One region of the Agrococcus versicolor genome, then DNA from elsewhere that is predicted to be linked to it. Evidence: predicted binding sites of a transcription regulator. Region 1 holds the regulator's gene; the other holds the start of a gene.
The links. Region 1 encodes HrcA, which represses chaperone genes, less so after heat shock. Its sites were predicted from a motif close to TTNGCACTCGNNNNNNNCGAGTGCNAA; they were not measured.
Positions count from the first base shown of each region.

Region 1 (4,047 bases):
GCGCGGCCGGATCGCTCCGAGCCTCGCAGGGCGGCTGCTGGCCGACGTCGTGGTGCGTCGGCTCACGTCGTCGACGTGACCGTCGGCGCTACTTGACGATGCGCCAGTTGAACGGGTAGCGGTACGAGCCGCCCGCGTTGACGCGCACGCCGCCGACGATGCCGAAGATGATGCCGAGCAGCGGGGCTGCCGCGACCGCGAGGTAGAGGATGCTCGCGATGCCGAACGTGATGACGGTGAGGATGCCGACGACGATCGATCCTCCGACCGAGATGATCGTCATGAGGATCTGGAAGTTCAGCGCCTCCTTCGACTCCTGCCGGACGAACGCGCTGCGGTCCTTGTACATCAGGTAGACGATGAGCGGGCCGAGCCAGCCGAGGCCGATGACCCATGCGATGCCGCCGAGGTGGCCGAACATCGCCCACTGCTTCTCGTCCTGCGGCGACATGGGCGCGCCGGCGGCGTACTGCGGCTGACCGGGGGCGCCGTACTGCGGCGCGCCGTAGGGCTGCTGACCGGGTGCGCCGTACGGAGCCTGCTGGCCGGGTGCGCCGTACGGCGGCTGCTGGCCGGGTGCGCCGTAGGGCGGCTGGCCGGGAGCCTGCTGGCCGGGAGCTCCGAAGGGCTGCTGCGGCGGGACCTGCTGCCCGGGTGCGCCGGAGGAGGGGGCGCCGGGCGCGGGGCTCGAGAAGGGCTGCGCGGGCTCGCCGGCGGCCGGTGCCGTCTGGTGCGCGCCGCCCTGCGGGGGCGCACCGAACTGCGGAGCCTGCGGCTCGTCCGGCGCCGCGGCGGGGCCGTTGGGGTCGGTCATGTCGAACCTCTCGATCAAGGTGCCGGGTGCGGCTGGGTCCATCATGGTCGCGCGAGGCTGGGAACGCACCCACCGATCGCGGTACGATTGGCACTCAGGAACGGCGAGTGCCAGACGAGGGGGGACGATGGTCACGGATCGCGGACTCCAGGTGCTGCGTGCGATCGTGCAGGACTACGTCGCCTCGAGCGAGCCGGTCGGCTCGAAGACCATCGTCGAGCGCCACTCGTTCGGCGTGAGCGCCGCGACGATCCGCGGCGACATGGCGATGCTCGAGGAGGCCGAGCTCATCGTCGCGCCGCACACGTCCTCCGGCCGCATCCCCACCGACAAGGGCTACCGCGTCTACGTCGACCGGCTGCAGGGCATGCAGCCGCTGTCCCCCGCGCAGCGCCAGGCCATCGCGCGCTTCCTCGACGAGGCCGACGACCTCGACGACGTCATGGCGCGCTCGGTGCGCCTGCTGTCGCAGCTCACGAACCAGGTCGCGCTCGCGCAGTACCCGTCGGTCGCGAAGGCGCGCGTGCGCCGCGTCGAGGTCGTGCAGCTCGCGGCGTCGCGCCTGCTCCTCGTCGTCATCCTCGACTCGGGCCGCGTCGAGCAGCGCATGGTCGACGCGGGGCAGCAGGTCGAGGGCGACGCGGCGCAGGCGATCGGCCGCGCGCTCGACGTCGCGGTCGCCGGCAAGCCCACGACCGACGCGGAGGAGTCCCTCGTCGCCGTCGTCGAGGGTGCCGACCCCGCGGTCGCCACCGCGACCGCCAGGGTCGTCGTCGCGCTCGGCGAGGCGCTCGCGCCCACCGCGGGCGACCGGCTCGTCATCGCAGGCGCCTCGCACCTCGTGCGCGGCCGTCACGACCTCTCCGGCTCCGTCACGCTCGTGCTCGAGGCGATCGAGGAGCAGGTCACGCTCCTTCGCCTCTTCGGCGAGATGGATGCCGAGGCGTCCGCCGTCGCGACCCGCATCGGGCGCGAGATGGCGGACGGGCTCGAGCAGACGTCGATCGTGACGGGCGCCTACGGCGCCGGCGGCCACGAGGCCGGTCGCGTCGGCGTGCTCGGACCGACCCGCATGGACTACGCATCGAACATGGCAGCCGTCCGCGCAGTGGCGCGGTACCTCACGCGGCTGCTCGACGACGAGGAGCGATGAGCGATCACTACGAGGTCCTGGGCGTGCCCCGCGAGGCCAGCCAGGACGACATCAAGCGTGCCTACCGCAAGCTCGCGCGGCAGCTGCACCCCGACGTGAACCCGTCGAGCGACGCGGCCGAGCGCTTCAAGGACGTGACGCACGCCTACGACGTGCTGTCGGATGCGCAGTCGCGCGCCGACTACGACCGCGGGCCGCAGACGGCGGGCTTCGGGCTCGGCGACATCTTCGAGCAGTTCTTCAACGGCGGCGGCGGCCGCCAGCAGGGCCCCAGGCCGCGCCGGCGGCCCGGCCAGGACTCGCTGCTGCGCATCGACCTCGACCTGCACGACGTCGTCTTCGGCGTGCACCGCGACCTGCGCGTGCAGACCGCCGTGCTGTGCGAGACGTGCGAGGGCCGCTGCGCGGCACCGGGCACGCGCGAGGAGACGTGCGACATCTGCCAGGGCTCCGGGCACGTGCAGCGCCAGGTGCGCTCGCTGCTCGGCAACGTCGTCACGAGCCAGCCGTGCGGCTCGTGCCAAGGCCACGGCACCGTCATCCCCTACCCGTGCCCGACGTGCGCCGGCCACGGCCGCGTCCGCGCCGAGCGCACGATCCCCGTCGACATCCCCGCGGGCGTCGACACGGGCCTGCGCATCCAGCTGCCCGGCCAGGGCGAGGTCGGCGAGGCCGGCGGCGACCCCGGCACGCTCTTCCTCGAGGTGCACGTCACGCACCACGACGTCTTCAGCCGCGACGGCGACGACCTGCTCGGCACCGTCGAGGTCTCGATGGTCGACGCCGCGCTCGGTGCCCACGCGACGATCGAGTCGATCGACGGCCCGGTGACGATCGACATCGAGGCCGGCACGCAGAGCGCCGACGTCGTGACGGTCGCCGGACGCGGCGTGGGCAGGCTGCGCGGCGCGGGCCGCGGCGACCTGCGCCTCGGCGTGCAGGTCGTGACGCCCTCGCGCCTCGATCGCAAGTCGGTCGACCTGCTCGAGCAGCTGCGCGATCGCATGAAGCCGCCGGCGCCGCGCATGGCGCAGTTCCAGCAGGGCCTCTTCTCGAAGCTCCGGGATCGGTTCCTGCGGTTCTGATGGCGCACTGCTACTACGTCGAGGCGCTCGACGTCGCCGTGGGGGACCGCGTGGTGCTCGGCGCGGACGACGCCAGGCACGCCGCGACCGTCAGCCGCGCCCGCGTCGGCGAGCACGTGCTCGTCGCCGACGGACGCGGCACCGTCTGCGAGGCCGTCTTCGCCGAGGTGCGGCCCGAGGTCGCGCTCGAGGTGCGCGCCATCCGGCACGACCCCGTGCCGACGCCGCGGATCGGGCTCGCGCAGGCGCTCGCGAAGGGCGATCGCGCCGAGCTGGCGATCCAGGCGGCGACCGAGCTCGGCGTCGACGTCGTCGTGCCGTGGCAGGCGCAGCGCTCGATCGTGACGTGGCGCGGCGAACGGGCCGCGAAGTCCCTCGCCCGGTGGCGCACGATCGTGCGCGAGGCGGGCAAGCAGTCGCTGCGCGCCCACGTGCCCGAGGTCGTCGAGGCCATCGACACGCGGTCGCTCGCAGCCCTCGCCGATCGCTGGCGCCTCGTCGTGCTCGAGCCGACCGCGACCGCGTCGCTCGCGTCCCTCGAGCCGGACGGCCGCGACGTGCTGCTCGTCGTCGGGCCCGAGGGCGGCATCGCCCCCGACGAGCTCGACGCGCTCGGCGGCGAGCACGTGCGGATGGGACAGCACGTCGTGCGCACCTCGACGGCGGGGCCCGCGGCGATCGCGGCCCTCGCGTCGCGGTGGCGCTGGTGACCGCCGAGTACGCTGGAGCCATGGCAGAGCAGACCATCTTCGAGCGCATCGTCGCGCGTGAGATCCCCGCCGAGATCGTGCTCGAGGACGACGAGCTCATCGCGTTCACCGACATCGCCCCCAAGGCCGAGATGCACGTGCTCGTCGTGCCGAAGACCTCGGCCTACCGCGACGTCGTCGAGCTCGCCGCCGGCGACCCCGACCTCCTGGCCTCGATGGTGCGCGCCGCGCGCGCCATCGCGCTCGAACGTGCGGCCGGCGACTTCCGGCTCATCTTCAACTCCG
Region 1 covers NZ_BAAAQT010000006.1:756,750-760,796, forward strand. The annotation lists gene hemW (radical SAM family heme chaperone HemW) at 1-79, shown strand, start outside; gene ABD249_RS11965 (DUF4870 domain-containing protein) at 89-814, opposite strand; gene hrcA (heat-inducible transcriptional repressor HrcA) at 942-1,967, shown strand; gene ABD249_RS11975 (DnaJ C-terminal domain-containing protein) at 1,964-3,052, shown strand; gene ABD249_RS11980 (16S rRNA (uracil(1498)-N(3))-methyltransferase) at 3,052-3,762, shown strand; gene ABD249_RS11985 (HIT domain-containing protein) at 3,783-4,047, shown strand, end outside.

Region 2 (4,047 bases), 530 kb from region 1:
GGCGCTCCTCGTCGAGCAGCGCGCCCGTCCACGGACGCTCGGTGCCCGCCTGTCGGAGGACCTGGTACGCCTCCGGAGACAGGCGCTCGCGCCACTGCTCGTCGGACGGGGCCTGGAAGTCGCTCATGCCTCGATCGTACGCGCCGGCAGGGCTGCGCGACGTGTCGTCGCGTACGCCGTGCGCGAAGGCCCGAGCGCGAGCGGCGAGCGACGATCGCTATGATCGGGGGTCATGTCCGAGCCCGAGGACGCGGACGCCCTCACCGCGGTGCAGCGCTCGATCCTCGACTTCGAGCAGTCGTCGCGCACGCATGCGGGTGCGAAGGCCGGAGCCATCCGCGAGCGATTCGGATGGTCCACGACCCGCTACTACCAGCAGCTCAACGCGCTCATCGACACGGAGGCCGCCCTGCGATACGACGCCCTGCTCGTCCGCAGGCTCCAGCGCATCCGCGATCGCGGGGAGGCATCGTGACCGACCGCTTCGACCAGCCGCCCAGGCTCGGCCGCGTCGGCGTGCACCGCGAGCCCGAGCGCGGCTGGTGGCGCTGGTGGATGACGGTCGTCGTGGCGGCGGCCGCGTGCGTCGTGCTCGTCGTCGGCGGGCTCGGCGCCCTGCAGCTGCTGCGCGTGAGCGACGTCGACACGAGCATGCCGACCGGCCCCGAGCCGATCACCGATCCCACGGCGCTGCCGGAGGGCACGACGATCACGGTGCTCGACGCATCCGGCGTCGGGGCGGCCGGCGAGGTCGCGGCGGCGCTGCAGGCGGCCGGATGGCCCGTCGCGGCGATCGCCGACGCGAGCGAGCAGCGCGCGACGACGACCGTGTACTTCCAAGGCGAGCTCGAGCCGTACGCGCTCGGCGTCGCGCAGACCATCGGCGTCGGCGGCGCCGAGGCGACCGACCAGCCGCTGTCGGGCTCGACGATCACGGTGATCGTCGGCACGGGCGTCGACCCCGCACCCTCCGCCTCCCCCTGAGGCGCGTCCCCATCGTCCTGAGGGCGTCCCCCAGGGAGCCCCTCTAGTCTCGCGGGACGACGACGTGGCGAGACGAGGGAGGGGCGCGATGCCCAGCGGCACCGTGAAGTGGTTCGATCGCGAGAAGGGGTTCGGGTTCGTCGTCGTCGACGACACCGCGGACGAGCTCTTCGTGCACTACCGCGACATCGCGATGGACGGCTTCCGCGTGCTCGCCGAGGGCCAGCGCGTCGACTTCGTCGTGGGCGACGGCGACCGGCCGCAGGCCCGTGAGGTCGTCCCCGGCGAGCCTCGGCGATAGCGCCGCTCGACACGGCCTAGTCTGGCGCGCATGCGTGCATCCCGAGCGTCCCGAGCCACCCGCAGCGCGGCGATCCTCATCGTCGCGGGCGTCCTGCTGACGGCGTGCGCCGGCGAGCCGGAGGCGACGCCCTCGCCGTCGCCGTCCGCGAGCGCCACGCCGAGCGCGGCCCCGGCCGAGCCCGAGCCCGAGGTCGTCACGGCGCCGCTCACGGGGGTCGTGCTCGACGCGCCCATCCAGCTGCCGAGCATCTCGGCGAAGATCGACAACCACCCGGATGCGCGTCCGCAGTACGGGCTCGAGTCGACCGACATCGTCTACGAGGAGCTCGTCGAGGGCGGCCTCACGCGCTACGTCGCCGTCTGGCACTCGACGATGCCGCAGCAGATCGGTCCCGTGCGCTCGATCCGCCCGATGGACCCCGCGATCGCGTCGCCGTTCGGCGGCATGATCGCGTTCTCGGGCGGCCAGCCGCACTTCGTCGCCGCCATGCAGGCGACGAACGTCGCGAACGTCATCCACGGTGCCGGCACGCACGACGCCTACTACTCCCGAGGCGGCGCCCATGCCGCGCCGCACAACGTGCTGCTGCAGGCGGCGCAGCTGCAGCAGGACATTGCCTCGATCGCCCCGCCGCAGCCGCAGTTCGCCTACGCCACCGACGCGGCCGCGCCGACGTCGCAGGCCGCCGGCGGCCCGGCGGCGCAGCTGTCGATGGCCTTCTCGCCCTCGCAGTCGCGCCAGTGGGGCTGCGACGCCGCGACGGGCAGGTGGCAGCGCGGCCAGCAGGGCAGCGCCGACCTCGATGCGAACGGCCAGCAGCTGAGCGCCGCCAACGTCGTGGTGCTGCGCGTGGAGGTGCTGCCGAACGGCGACATCCCGCAGACCATGCTCGAGGGTCGCTGGGGCGACGGCTTCGTGGCGAGCGGCTGCAGCTGGGTGCCCGTGACGTGGTCGAAGGCCGACGTCGCGAGCCCCATCCAGGTCGTCGACGCCGCGGGCCAGCCCGTCGTCCTGGCCCAGGGCAACAGCTGGGTCGAGCTCGTCCCGACCACGGGCTCCGCCACCGTCTCCTGACCCGCGCGCGACCCGTGCGCCGCCCGCGGGCGGGCGTCGCGCTCGCTTGCACTCTCGTGCCCTGAGTGCCAGACTCGACCCTGGCACTCGCGACGGTCGAGTGCCAGCAGACGTGTCGACGTGTCCAGGAGGGACGAGACAGCAATGGCAAAGATGATCGCATTCGACGAGGAGGCCCGACGCGGCCTCGAGCGTGGTCTCAACACGCTCGCCGACGCCGTGCGCGTCACCCTCGGTCCCCGTGGCCGCAACGTCGTGCTCGAGAAGAAGTGGGGCGCCCCCACCATCACGAACGACGGTGTGTCGATCGCGAAGGAGATCGAGCTCGACGACCCGTTCGAGAAGATCGGCGCGGAGCTGGTCAAGGAGGTCGCGAAGAAGACCGACGACGTCGCCGGAGACGGCACGACCACCGCGACGGTGCTCGCCCAGGCGCTCGTCCGCGAGGGCCTGCGCAACGTCGCGGCCGGCGCCGACCCCATCAGCCTCAAGCGCGGCATCGAGAAGGCGACCGCTGCGGTCTCCGCAGAGCTCGTCGCGCAGGCCAAGGAGATCGAGACGACCGACGAGATCGCCGCCACGGCGTCCATCTCGGCGGCCGACCCGGAGATCGGCCGGCTCATCGCCGAGGCGATCGACAAGGTCGGCAAGGAGGGCGTCGTCACCGTCGAGGAGTCGAACACCTACGGCACCGAGCTCGAGCTCACCGAGGGCATGCGCTTCGACAAGGGCTTCCTGTCGCAGTACTTCGTGACGGACCCCGACCGCCAGGAGACGGTGTTCGAGGACGCCTACGTCCTCATCGCCAACCAGAAGATCTCGGCGATCAAGGACCTGCTCCCGATCGTCGACCAGGTGATCCAGGCGGGCAAGCAGCTCGTCATCATCGCCGAGGACGTCGACGGCGAGGCCCTGGCCACGCTCGTCGTGAACAAGATCCGCGGCATCTTCAAGTCGGTCGCCGTCAAGGCTCCCGGCTTCGGCGACCGCCGCAAGGCGCAGCTCGCCGACATCGCCATCCTCACCGGTGGCGAGGTCATCTCCGAGGAGCTCGGCCTCAAGCTCGAGGGCGTCCAGCTCTCGCAGCTCGGCCGTGCGCGCAAGGTCGTCATCACGAAGGACGAGACCACGATCGTCGAGGGTGCCGGCGAGGCCGAGGCCATCGCCGGTCGCGTCCGTCAGATCCGCTCGGAGATCGAGGCGACCGACTCGGACTACGACCGCGAGAAGCTGCAGGAGCGCCTCGCGAAGCTCGCCGGTGGCGTCGCCGTCATCCGTGCGGGTGCCGCGACCGAGGTCGAGCTCAAGGAGCGCAAGCACCGCATCGAGGACGCCGTCCGCAACGCGAAGGCCGCCGTCGAGGAGGGCATCGTCGCCGGTGGTGGCGTCGCGCTCATCCAGGCCGGCAAGGCTGCGTTCGCGAAGCTCGAGCTCACGGGCGACGAGGCGACGGGCGCGAACATCGTCCGCGTCGCGATCGACGCGCCGCTCAAGCAGATCGCCCTCAACGCGGGCCTCGAGCCCGGCGTCGTGGTCGAGAAGGTGCGCTCGCTCGAGCCGGGTCACGGCCTCAACGCCGCGACCGGCGAGTACGTCGACATGCTCGCCGCCGGCATCGCCGACCCGGTGAAGGTCACGCGCTCCGCGCTGCAGAACGCCGCGTCGATCGCCGGCCTCTTCCTCAC
Region 2 covers NZ_BAAAQT010000006.1:229,072-233,118, forward strand. The annotation lists gene msrB (peptide-methionine (R)-S-oxide reductase MsrB) at 1-127, opposite strand, end outside; gene ABD249_RS09405 (DUF3263 domain-containing protein) at 233-475, shown strand; gene ABD249_RS09410 (LytR C-terminal domain-containing protein) at 472-984, shown strand; gene ABD249_RS09415 (cold-shock protein) at 1,073-1,285, shown strand; gene ABD249_RS09420 (DUF3048 domain-containing protein) at 1,316-2,362, shown strand; gene groL (chaperonin GroEL) at 2,507-4,047, shown strand, end outside.
Region 2: a site for HrcA is predicted at 2,443-2,469, ahead of groL (chaperonin GroEL). Genes of this name have one in related genera too.